Regions from separate parts of the Peribacillus sp. P4_D6 genome, predicted to be linked through region 3. Evidence: riboswitches for the same ligand, from Rfam matches in the RefSeq annotation. Region 3 holds a riboswitch; each other region holds the start of a gene.
What was found. A riboswitch is a leader RNA that binds a small molecule or an ion and turns the genes downstream of it on or off. The one in region 3 is predicted to bind cyclic di-AMP.
Positions count from the first base shown of each region.

Region 1 (3,188 bases), on a different contig from region 3:
ATTTCCTCGATATTGTATTCTTTAGAAAGCTCTATGTAGTTCAGCATGTTAGGGGAAAGGAGCTGGTTCGCGACCCGTTCCCCCATATCCCTCTCAGGGTAGATGACCCAGTCGGCACCGACTTTTGTGAGCACCTGACCGTGATTTTTATTAAGTGCCTTGGCAATGACCTTTTTGATCCCAAGCTCTTTTAAAAGCAAGGTAGTTAAAATGCTCGATTGCATGTCATTTCCGATGGCTACGATGACACAATCGAAATTACGGATTCCGATTGCTTTCAATGTCTCTTCTTCGGTCGTATCCGCCATGACGGCATGGGTAACGTTCAGTTCCGCATTCTCGACTCTTTCCTCGTTCACATCAATACCCAAAACCTCTTGGCCTGCCGTATATAATCTATGGGCCACACTGGTTCCGAATCTGCCTAAACCTATTACGGCGTATTGTCGTTTTCCCATCTTTTACACTCCTTCATTCATTATTATCCAATCATGATTTTCCCTTTTGGACGTCGGAACGGATCTGGCTTGCGCCTCATGGCGATAGCAAAGGCCAAAGTCAAAGGGCCAACACGGCCTGCAAACATCGTGAAAATGATGAGCATCCGGCCAACCGGTGATAATTCCGGGGTCAAACCCATTGAAAGTCCCACGGTGGCGAATGCTGAAGTGGCTTCGAACAAAATCATCAAGAAATCAGTTCCGCTTTCAGTGATGGTCAGCAGAATGGAGATGATGGAAACCATGAATACACCAATGAACGTAACGGATAATGCTTTAAAGATCGTTTCACTCACGATGCGGTGACGGAACAAGACCACATCACCCTTACCTTTGATCTGTGACCAAACCGTTCCGACAATCGTCGCCAATGTTGTCGTTTTAATCCCGCCGCCAGTCGATCCGGGTGATGCCCCAACGAACATCAAGAAAATGATGAGCAGTAATGCAGGCTGAGTTAAATCAGGGATATTCAGAGTGTTGGAGCCTGCCGTCCGTGGTGATACCGATTGAAATAAAGACGACAGCATTTTACCCATGAAAGATAAAGGCTGCAATGTCTTGGCATTGCCGTACTCGAATAAAAAGATTAAAATCGCGCCGGCAATCGTAAGGGTCAAGCTAGTCGTCAGAACGATCTTCGTATGTACGGATAAACGATGTGTATTCCGATATTCGTATAGTTCATTCATCACGATAAAGCCTATCCCGCCAAACGTGATGAGGAAGGCAACGGTAAGGGTTACGAATGGATCCGATACATATGGGGTCAAACTCCTGAATTCCCCCATTAAATCAAAGCCGGCATTATTGAAATTCGAGACGGAATGAAAAACACCGTAATAGATCGCCTTGCCGGTTGGCATGTCAAAAGAAAAGCGAATCGATAAGATAAGGGCACCCATGCCTTCAATGATGGCCGTGAAAATTAAAAGCCGTTTCACTAATCTGACTACACCCGCCATGGATAGATTATTTAACGACTCCTGCAGAACTAACCTCCCTTTTAAAGAAATCTTTTTGCCTAATAATAAAAAGAAAAACGTCGCAAATGTCATGAACCCTAATCCGCCTACCTGAATCAGTGTTAAGATGACCAACTCACCAAAAGTGGTGAAGGTCGATCCCGTATCCACAACGACCAGTCCTGTTACACATGTAGCGGAAGTCGAGGTGAATAAAGCATCCAGAAAAGAAAGACCATGGCCATTTTCCGTGGAAATCGGCAGGGTCAATAAATAGGCCCCGATAAGTATCAGGATGGCGAAGCCGAGTACAAGTATTTTTGGCGGATCCAATAAATTTTTTGTCATTCTCAAATGATCATCCCTACTGTATGACTTTTAATCAACAATCTCTTTCTAATCTGTTTAAAGGCATAATAAAAAGACCTGCGAAAACATCGAATAGCTCTATTGCCACAAAAAGCGTGCAAAAAAGGCTCCCGAAATAGGCGGTCCTATGACCTCCTTCGCTTTAGCCGACGAAGTTAGCTGACGGGTAGGATGGCGAAAGAGCTGATCTCATCCCTTCTGCAAGGCAGAATTAACCCCAAATGATTGGGTCCTCCGTACTCATTTATAATGAGTTTTGGCCGAAATGCATTAAATTGATAAACGTATTCTACTCCCATCATTTAGCAGTTGTAAACCCCTAAATCGTAAAAAAATATTTCTTTAATAAAACTGAAAATTTACGTTTTATTTACATTAAAAAAACGTATTGACAAATATTAGTTGGCACATTATGATAGGTTCGATTAATCCAATTATGATAACCGGCATCGATATACTTTATTCAATAATTTCAAGCAGAACATGCTATTGCCAATCGAAATTTGTAATAGATATATTATGTTTCTTTTGTAAAAGATAAAGGAAAAAGCAGTACATTATTAGTTAAATTCAATACATTTTATTAAAAAGGCGGGCAATTATGGAGAAGACGTTCAATAGATATGTTATTAATGCTACAGGCAAGGGTGGCCAAACATATTTAACACAATGCCAGGATAAAGATGCACTAAGGAAATGGATAGCCGATCATGAGGATCAAATCATCATGAATGAATTAAGGATAACGGATAAGAAAAAGAATCCGTTTTTAAAACTGTTTTCCCCAAGGTAAATCAACTGATTCCAACATTCATAGCGGTATTCAATTATTGTAATCCCTGTGCTTTATCCAGGAACGGTGAGCGAAAAATCCATATCTTGTTTTGCTTTTAAACTCATTATATTTAATGAGTTTTTTTGCGTTATTTACAGTATTGAACCTTAGATGTTAAAATTTAGTAACTACTAATGTGGACGTGAAGCAGAGAAAAGTAAAATGAAATGACCACTTACCGAGAGCAGCCGAGGATTGTTGGGTATGAATGGGGGGCATCGCAAATTGGTCTCGTTCCTTGGGGACGGGGTTTTTTATTGTACAGTCAAAGGTGGAGAAGCGATGACATTAAAAAATGCATTGGTATCCTGGAAATCCCCTTCCATTCTTTTGTGCGGAATAGGTATCTCCAACTAAAATCGTTCATTGGATGAATGTGCGCAATTGGCTGATGAAGTTCAAGATTTTAAAATGGATTTTCGCCATTTCTTCCGCCGTTTGTTCTTCGCAGTTCTCCAGCCACTCAGTAATCACCCCTAAAATCGCCGATGTCAGGAAGGCGTGCATATACATGCGGAA
Region 1 is NZ_JBFUIQ010000008.1:32,372-35,559, forward strand. It holds gene AC1DVB_RS04975 (potassium channel family protein) at 1-458, opposite strand, end outside; gene AC1DVB_RS04980 (TrkH family potassium uptake protein) at 482-1,813, opposite strand; cyclic di-AMP (ydaO/yuaA leader) riboswitch at 1,964-2,106, opposite strand; gene AC1DVB_RS04985 (hypothetical protein) at 2,436-2,627, shown strand; gene AC1DVB_RS04990 (TetR/AcrR family transcriptional regulator) at 3,033-3,188, opposite strand, start outside.
Region 1: another riboswitch for cyclic di-AMP. It lies ahead of AC1DVB_RS04980 (TrkH family potassium uptake protein); the one in region 3 lies ahead of AC1DVB_RS02910 (APC family permease).

Region 2 (3,188 bases), on a different contig from region 3:
GTATTAATCTATATTTGCAAACAGAGCTAAATCCTCTTTATTTCCAATCATCAGTAGCATATCTCCTTCGTGGATAACATAATCAGGAGATGGAGAGATAATAATCTCACCATTACTAACGATGGCAATAACACTAATATTATATTTTGCACGTAAATCAAGCTCCCTAAGACTTTTTTCTGTCATGCTCAAAGGGATCATGATTTCCTCTATATTGTATTCTTTAGAGAGCTCTATATAATTCAGCATTTTAGGGGATAGGAGTTGATTTGCCACCCGTTCACCCATATCTCTTTCCGGATAGATAACCCAATCAGCGCCTACTTTATTTAACACTTGTCCGTGGTTTTTATTAAGAGCTTTTGCAATAACCTTTTTTATCCCTAATTCCTTTAAGAGCAATGTAGTTAAAATGCTTGATTGCATATCATTTCCGATGGCTACGATGACACAATCGAAATTCCGGATTCCGATAGATTTCAATGTCTCTTCTTCAGTGGTATCCGCTATGACTGCATGGGTAACGCTCAATTCCGCATCCTCAACTCTTTCCTCATTTATATCAATTCCCAAGACCTCTTGTCCTGCTGTATGTAACCTAAGAGCTACGCTCGTTCCGAATCTTCCTAAACCGATAACAGCATATTGTCGTTTAGACATTCATTTACACCCCTTCATTTATTATTAACCAATCATGATTTTGCCTTTTGGATTCCTTAATGGATCTGGTTTGCGCCTCATGGCAATAGCGAAAGCAATAGTCAAAGGCCCCAATCTACCTGCAAACATTGTGAAAATAATGAGTATTCGGCCGATAGGAGATAATTCTGGGGTTAAACCCATTGAAAGGCCAACGGTAGCAAATGCCGAAGTAGCTTCAAATAATATCATTAAGAAATCTCTTCCACTTTCTGTGATGGTCAATAACATGGTAATCGTTAATATTAAAGATAACCCAATTACAGTAACTGTTAATGCTTTAAATATTGTTTCAATAACAATGCGGCGACGAAATAAAACTACATCTTCTTTCCCTTTAATCTGAGACCAAACAGTTCCTATTAGGGTGGCTAATGTAGTGGTTTTAATCCCGCCACCAGTCGACCCAGGAGAAGCACCAACAAACATTAAGAAGATGATAAGCAACAAAGTAGGTTGTGTTAAGTCCGGAATGTTTAATGTATTAGATCCTGCTGTTCTCGGAGTAACAGATTGAAACAATGAAGACAATACTTTTCCAGCGTAGGATAAAGGCTGTAACGTTTTGTCATTTCCATATTCAAATATAAATATTAAAATGGCCCCTCCTATTGTAAGGATTAAGCTAGTTATCAATACAATTTTTGTATGAACGGATAAGCGATGGGTATCATGGTATTCGTATAGTTCATTCATAACGATAAAGCCAATTCCGCCTAATGTTATTAGGGCAGCCACAGTAAGGGTTACGATAGGATCTGCTGCATATGGTGTCAMACTCCTAAACTCTCCCATCAAGTCAAAACCCGCATTATTGAAATTAGATATCGAATGAAAAACGCCATAATAGATTGCTTTACCAATTGGCATATCGAAAGAAAAACGAATAGATAATATAAAGGAACCTAGGATTTCAATGACTGCAGTGAAAATCAAAATCCTTTTTACTAACCTAACTACACCTGCCATAGATAAGTTATTTAAGGATTCTTGCAACAACAATCTGCTTTTTAATGAGATTCTTTTGCCTAATAAGAAGAAGAAAAATGTTGCAAATGTCATAAAGCCTAGGCCACCCACTTGAATGAGTGATAAAATTACTAACTCTCCAAACTTGGTAAATGTCGTTTCCGTATCAACTACGACAAGCCCTGTCACACATGTAGCGGAGGTAGAGGTAAATAAAGCATTTAGAAAAGAAAGACCATTCCCATCTTCAGTGGAGATAGGGAGAGTTAACAAATATGAACCAATAAGTATCAAAGCGGCAAAGCCCATTACAAGAATTTTTGGAGGATCTAAAAATTCTTTTACTTTTTTCAAAATTAATCATCATCCTAACTATAAATAAATTATTATAAGTACGAAGAAATACAACAAACATATTTACATTTAAATGCCCTAATACAAACTACTAGAGACTCTTTGACATTTGGTTAGTATTTCACCTTTGTTTCATTCACATTCACCTTGTAGATAACTCAATAGAACATTACTTAACCTCTTGTAAACAAAAGCAGACACTTTTCCTATGTATACAACAAGTCGGTATTACCCCTTTCCTTGGTAGTAGAAACACGCGTGGTTACATAAATTGATTTATATTTATACGCATAATAAAAAGACCTACGTATACATCAGGTTGCTATTTTGTCACAAAAAAGCACAAAAAAAGCCCACTGAATTTAGGTGGTCTTATGACCTCCTTCGCTTTAGCCGACGAAGTTAGCTGACGGGTAGGATGGCGAAAGAGCTTTTTTCTCATCCCTTCTGCAAATCAAAGCAGAATTAACCCCAAATGACTGGGTCCTCCGTATTCAATTACTTGAAATTAGGCCGATTTATTGTTTATGAAAAGTATCTTACTCCTTCAGGTATTAGTTGTAAACCCAATGTCACTAAAAATTACCTGAAGTTATTTGCTTTTTAAAAATTTATTTTTTAGCGAGTCATACTATTGTTAAGGTTTTGTGAACTTATTAAAATCATATTGACTAAAACTAGTTAAGACTTTATGATAGGTTCGATAAATTTCAGCGTAATTTTTAAGAACGTTTTTAATTATTACTATCTTATAAAAAAGGTCCGTATTTCTTTACATTCTTAATTAATGAGTTTTAATAAATCAAATAAAAAAGGGCAGGGAAATATGGAGAAAAAATCTTATAGATTTGTTATTAACGCTGTCGGTAAGGGTGGACAAACGTACTTAACTCAATGTGAGGATAAACATGCGCTAAAGAAATGGATAGCAAACAATGAGGATAAAATAATAATGAATGAGTTAAAGATAACGGATAAAAAAAAGAATCCATTTTTAAAATTGTTTTTCTAAAAACAAAATATCATCACCTGAATCAAAGGTCTTTCACAGAATGGGAATTTGATTTCCACGAACTGTACAACAATTTCTCCGCAGTCTTTAAACAATCATACGTGAATACCAATGTTTGTTTATGGCAGGATACCTTAAGAAGGTTTTACACTTT
Region 2 is NZ_JBFUIQ010000029.1:34,807-37,994, reverse strand. It holds gene AC1DVB_RS11755 (potassium channel family protein) at 4-660, opposite strand; gene AC1DVB_RS11750 (TrkH family potassium uptake protein) at 685-1,977, opposite strand; cyclic di-AMP (ydaO/yuaA leader) riboswitch at 2,399-2,547, opposite strand; gene AC1DVB_RS11745 (hypothetical protein) at 2,849-3,034, shown strand.
Region 2: another riboswitch for cyclic di-AMP. It lies ahead of AC1DVB_RS11750 (TrkH family potassium uptake protein); the one in region 3 lies ahead of AC1DVB_RS02910 (APC family permease).

Region 3 (3,188 bases):
AAAATTAAAATGATGATAGGTAAAAAAATCAAAACAGGCCAAACCTGAATAAATTTGGTTAAAAAGAATATCATCGTGACGATAAAGCTAATTATGGCACCAATTGAATTAATGGTTAATTTCATCATCCAGCCTTTTGGCTTTTCGCGAATCCATTTAACAATCATCCCAGTCTGGGATAACGTAAATGGGATGAATACACCAACCGCATAAAGCGGAATGAGATTTTCCGTATGTCCTTCAACTGCGACTATCAAGATGATGGATGCAAGTCCAAGTATGATAATTCCATTGGAATACCCTAAACGGTCCCCTCTGATCGTAAACGCCCTTGGTATGAATTTATCCTTCGCCAGATTTACCGCAAGCAAAGGGAAAGCCGAATATCCAGTATTTGCCGCAAGTATCAAGATCAATGCAGTTGTACCTTGAATGAAGAAATACATGAAATTCCGTCCAAAGATCTCTTCAGCAATCTGGGAGACGACCGTTACCTCTGCGCTAGGAACAATGCTTAAATAATAGGCTAAGTATACGATTCCCGAAAACAAAACAGCTAGTAAGGAACCCATCGCTATTAATGTTTTCGCAGCATTATTCGGTGCTGGATCTTTAAAGTTCGGGATTGCATTTGAAATCGCTTCGACTCCTGTCAATGCGGAGCTTCCTGATGCAAATGCTCTTAGCAGTATAAATAAACTGATGCCTGCTACCGGAGTCCCGATTGATGCATGCAATTCCGGTGAGACTCCTCCCGTCAGAATCTTGTAAATTCCAACCCCAATCAAGATGAACAAGGCTAAAACGAATAGGTACACCGGATAGGCCAAGACAGATGCCGATTCCGTAACCCCCCTAAGGTTCAAGATAGTAAGTAGGATGACAAAAATAATGGCTATGAGGACATTATAATCATGCAGGCCGGGAAAAGCGGACGTGATGGCATCCGTACCAGCGGAAACACTTACCGCGACAGTTAATATATAATCGACCAATAAGGATCCTCCAGCTATCAACCCTGGATTGACACCTAAATTGTTTTTTGAAACCACATAGGCTCCCCCGCCATGTGGATAAGCGAAAATGATTTGTCTGTAGGACAAAATCAAAGCGGTTAACAGGATCAATACTCCAATCGCGATAGGGATTGAATACCAGAATGCCGCAGCACCGACCGTGATCAGGACAATCAATATTTGCTCCGGCCCATATGCAACCGAAGACAATGCATCTGAAGATAATATCGCCAACGCCTTTGTTTTGTTAAGCTTTTGTTCACCAAGTGCATTTGATTTTAAAGGTCTCCCGATCAAGAACCTCTTTATAGAAGATAACATCAAGAATTCACCACCAGTTTAATTTATAAGTTTATGTTTCCCAGCTGTAGCAAAAAAACGAGACGAAACACAAAAATGCCTACAAGTCATAGCTAAATAGACCTGTAGACATCAATTTTTTTGTCTAACAAGCTCCACCTTCCTTCTCATATAACGCTTACGAGGTTAGCTGTCGGATTCGGACCTAAGAGTAGCCCTACCTTTTAAAGGATTCACCCCTTGGATTGTAAAAACAATCCCAATAACGGGTCCCCCGCACCATAAGGTTTAAGCGATTTAGAAATATGAAACTGTTGATTATCATACTCCCGTGAAATGGAAAAGTAAATGAAAATTTTGCACAGAAATAGAATTATTATTTATAAGCGAGGTTTTATTCTTGACTTATATAACAAAAGTCATGCAAACACATGAATCGAAGGTAGGAAAGGAGGAAAGTAACTGTCTAAAAGGAAGATATTCAAGAAGACAATGAACAAAAGATAGATTCCCCAAAAGGAAAAATGAAGTAACGTGATGGATCAAGTAAAACAGATCTGCCCCAGCTTGGATAGTCATAAAATCAGAATTTCGCTTTCCGATTCCGTTTTTAATTCCCGTCCATTCGGGGGCATTATTCCACTCATCTACGCTAATTAGTTCCTTCCTTCTTGAATTGGCCTCAAATTGCTTTTTTTAAAGACAAAGTATTTCTGGCCAAGATAGTTAAGCACTGTATAAAAGATTGTTCCTATCAGAACAGCCAAATTTTGTTGTATGGATAAATGAACGGTTCCTTCCAGTGATTCTGCAATGGCTTGTCCTATAGAATAAGCGGCGGAATAACAAATCAGGATGACGCAAAAGAAACGGGCAACTCCTCGCCGCCATTCTATATCGCTTTTAAAGGTAAAAGTCCTGTTCAAGAGAAAACTCGTTACAGCTCCCGTACCATTGCCGATAAAGGTGGAGATCCAGTAAGATAATTCAAGAGCATTCATGAGAAAAAGCATGATGGAAAGTCCAACCGCTGTATTGACTATTCCAACCAATAAAAAGCGGATAAAGGAGTTAGTTTGTTTTAGATAGTTTTTCAATACTGTTCCGTTCATTTTCTAATTGCTCCCGTTTTTTAAAATCGAGCGGATTAAATAGATCAAGATCAACAATATATTTAGGCCGGCGTTTGGATTCATTATAGATTTTTCCGATATACTCCCCAATCAACCCGACAGCAATCAACTGTAGTCCACCGATCAACCATATGGAGGTGATCAATGAGGTCCAGCCAGTTTCGGTCTGCCCATAAAATTTCAACCATAAAAAGTAAGACCCAAAGAGTAAGCTAATGAAAAAGGAAAGACATCCTAGCCATAATACAAGCCGGATCGGTGTAACTGAAAAGGAAGTAATGCCATCAAGTGCAAAAGCAACCATCTTCTTAAATGGATATTTCGTTTCCCCAGCCAATCTTTCTTTACGGTCATAATAAACAGAGTCCGTCTTAAACCCAATGAGCGGTACAATCCCCCGTAAAAAAAGATTCGTTTCATCAAAGCGTTCCAACTCCATGATCGCCCTTTTGCTCATTAGCCGGAAATCGGCATGATTATAGACAAGGTTAACCCCCATCTTGTTCATTAATTTATAAAAACCTGTTGCAGATGTTCGTTTAAAGAATGAATCAAGGTCCCTTTTCTGGCGGACACCATATACGATTTCACATCCTTCATTGAATTTTCGAATGAATTCCGGGATGACTTGAATATCATCCTGTAAATCTGCATCAATGGAAATCACACAATCTGAGGCTTCCTTGGCTGTAAACAACCCAGCCAGAAGTGCATTTTGATGTCCAGCATTCCGGGAAAG
Region 3 is NZ_JBFUIQ010000003.1:116,219-119,406, reverse strand. It holds gene AC1DVB_RS02910 (APC family permease) at 1-1,337, opposite strand, end outside; cyclic di-AMP (ydaO/yuaA leader) riboswitch at 1,476-1,621, opposite strand; gene AC1DVB_RS02905 (GtrA family protein) at 1,973-2,428, opposite strand; gene AC1DVB_RS02900 (glycosyltransferase family 2 protein) at 2,388-3,188, opposite strand, start outside.

Region 4 (3,188 bases), on a different contig from region 3:
GATGCTTCCCCAGCGCAAAATAACCGACATTAGCTTTGAAACAAATCAACGTATTTTAAAGCCGGAAGGTAGTTTCATTTCACAACAGATGACCTTCTGGGCCGAGAGGAAATGATTTGGTTTTGAGGTAAACAAGATGAAAGGCTTTATGAATTTGGGGGTATTTTGACATCCGGGAAGACGCGCCAAGATTGTAGTATCCTCCATAAAACAATTCAACTTGAAGTGCTTGAGTATCTCTAAGGAAGCAGAGTTTACAGTCATCGAGAAATAAGAAAGCGCTATTTCATTCAAAAAAATAAATAAAAAAATCCAGAGTGACATTTCACTCTGGATTTTTTATATTAAGAAACTTGCTCTAACTCTTTTTTGGAAGGAGGGTTGAATTGACCTTCCCATTTAGAGATGACGATTGCCGCAAGTGAATTACCGATAACGTTTACCACTGTACGTCCCATATCAAGAATACGGTCGATACCGGCAATAAATGCTAGACCTTCAATAGGAATACCGACAGTTCCCAATGTCGCTAAAAGAACTACGAAAGATACACCCGGTACACCCGCAATTCCCTTGGACGTGATCATTAACACTAGCATCAGCGTAATTTGCTCATACGCGCTTAAATCGATTCCGTACATTTGAGCGATGAAGATAGCTGCTAACGCTTGGTATAATGTAGAACCATCAAGGTTAAAGGAGTATCCAGTCGGAATAACAAATGTAGCAATATGTTTTGGACATCCCGCTTTCTCCATTTTTTCCATGAGTTTCGGAAGAACCGCTTCTGAACTTGCAGTAGAGAAAGCAAGAATCAATTCTTCTTTTAGAAGTTTAATCAGCGTAAAGATATTGAATCCGACAAATTTCGCAATAAGACCAAGAATGACTATTACAAAGAAAATCATTGTTCCGTATACAGAAAGCGCTAACTTTCCTAGCGGAATTAAAGATTCCAAACCGAACTTGGAGATCGTCACACCGATTAGTGCAAATACACCGATAGGAGCGAATTTCATGACCATGTTAGTTAGGTAGAACATTCCTTCAGCTGTACCTTGGAAGAAGCGGAATACTGGTTTACCCTTTTCACCGATGGCTGCAATACTAAGCCCAAACAACACGGAGAAGAAAATGATCGCTAGCATATCGCCTTGTACCATAGCTTGAACTGGATTGGATGGTACAATGTGAACGAGTGTATCCACGAACGATTCATGCTGCTTAGTTTCTGCTGTATCAACATACGTAGAAATATCAGTTTGTTCCAGCTTATCCATATTCACACCAGCACCAGGCTGGATGATATTCGCTGAAATTAAACCAACAGCAATCGCTATCATAGTTACGACAACAAAGTATGATAATGATTTAGCACCTAGTTTACCTACCGCTTTCAAATCACCTACACCAGCAACTGCAACGATAAGGCTTGAAACGATGATCGGCACTACAATCATTTTAATCATTCGTAGGAAAATGTCTCCGAATGGCTGTAAAAAGTTTTGGGCCGTCTCATTACCATAAAAAATGGCACCAACGATAATCCCTAGAATTAAACCAATGAAAATTTGGCTAGCTAAACTTAGTTTGAATTTCTTCATTTACTTTCCTCACCTTCCATAAAGTCTTTGATGCAAAAACATTTTTGTCTCGGTAAGGGAAACAAGATACTAATAAAAGAAAGTAATTTTTCTTTTTTGAAAAACTCTGTCTTTACGCCGAAAAAAAAGACACTTCATGTGTCGATTTCTTATAGGCGTGAATATTCACACATGTTCCCTTGAAGACGCTGACGAGGTTAGCTGTCGGGTTAGGATTGGAAACACAAAAAGCCCTTTCATTTCTGAATTCACCCCTAGCGGATAAAATCCACAAAAATGGGTCCCCCGTTCTTGGAATAAGATTAAGCGAGTTAACTTATAATAAAATATTATACTAAAAATGATAATCTGTAAATATTTATTCGCATCCGTTCTAGAAAAAGGTCTTTAAATATGTCTGAATATTCTGTATTAATAGCTATTCTATCTATAATTACGCTTCCCGATTTTTAATCACTTAAGTTATATTGATATAATTAATAAATAATTTGACATCACCTCTCTTGTGAAAAAAGCGGTTATTTTTCCAGAATGCCAAGTAACAGGTATCTTACTTTTTCCCTAGAGGTGAATTTTTTATAAGTTCCAGCTTTCACTTTTTCAAATTGAATCGGGGTAATAAAATAAGAATGGTTCTTCACTGCCACATTCGGCTTCAGGAGGATGACGTCACCTACAGACGGTCCCTTTATGATTTCCTGCTTCCCTTCAGCCTTAAGACCTTTTGTAATGTAATGTTTATCCACATGGCCTTTATTCGTCAACTTGTAAATATATGGATGCTTTTGGTATTGTACCGCCTCTATCGGTATGGAGGGTACACCGGCTTTCTCATTGGTTATTACAGTAAGGTTCACTTTCGATCCCACCAACAGAGGTTCCGTTTCTTCGCCTTCCGGTTCGATTAAAGCCTGAAATGGAAATCTGTTATCTTTTTTTAATGATGGCTCTTCTGCGGGATAGGAATGGATACGGCCTATCGTCCCTTTCAATGCCTTTTTTGAATCAGAGGAACTTGCTTTTATAGTCATGCCCACTTCAGCCTTTTTCATTTCCTCTCCGGAGAAATACCCTTCAATTGCCATATTTGTAGAAACGATGGATATAATGGGATTATCAAGGTTTTTATTGATATTTTTAACGACACCATCAGCCTCGCTCGTCGTCACAATTGCACTGGACTGCTCCTCAATCGAACTTAATTTAGCGTCAAGCATTTTCACTTTTTCATCCAACCTGTTTTTTTCTAGTTCCTGCTTGTACATTTCTTGCTCAATGTTACTTTTAATAAGGTCTGAAGAGCTTGTCGTTATATCAATATTCAAGTTTTTTTCCACCGATTCATCAATTGCAGCTTCAGGTTCACTGGTCAAGGTCCCCTGATAAGACCTCAACTTCCCTATGTATTCCTCAATCCCTGCCCTTTCCCCCTCAGCTGCCGTTTTCTCCGCTTCCAAACTCGCTTTAAGCGCATCAAGTTCGGTCGCCGTATACTCAAACAACGAGGAGCCAGCCGTAATCGAATCGCCTTCTTTTACAAGGAATTTCTTAAAATCATTTTTCTTGGCATCAAAATAGATATCA
Region 4 is NZ_JBFUIQ010000038.1:24,565-27,752, forward strand. It holds gene AC1DVB_RS13780 (cation:dicarboxylate symporter family transporter) at 345-1,604, opposite strand; cyclic di-AMP (ydaO/yuaA leader) riboswitch at 1,776-1,923, opposite strand; gene AC1DVB_RS13785 (efflux RND transporter periplasmic adaptor subunit) at 2,123-3,188, opposite strand, start outside.
Region 4: another riboswitch for cyclic di-AMP. It lies ahead of AC1DVB_RS13780 (cation:dicarboxylate symporter family transporter); the one in region 3 lies ahead of AC1DVB_RS02910 (APC family permease).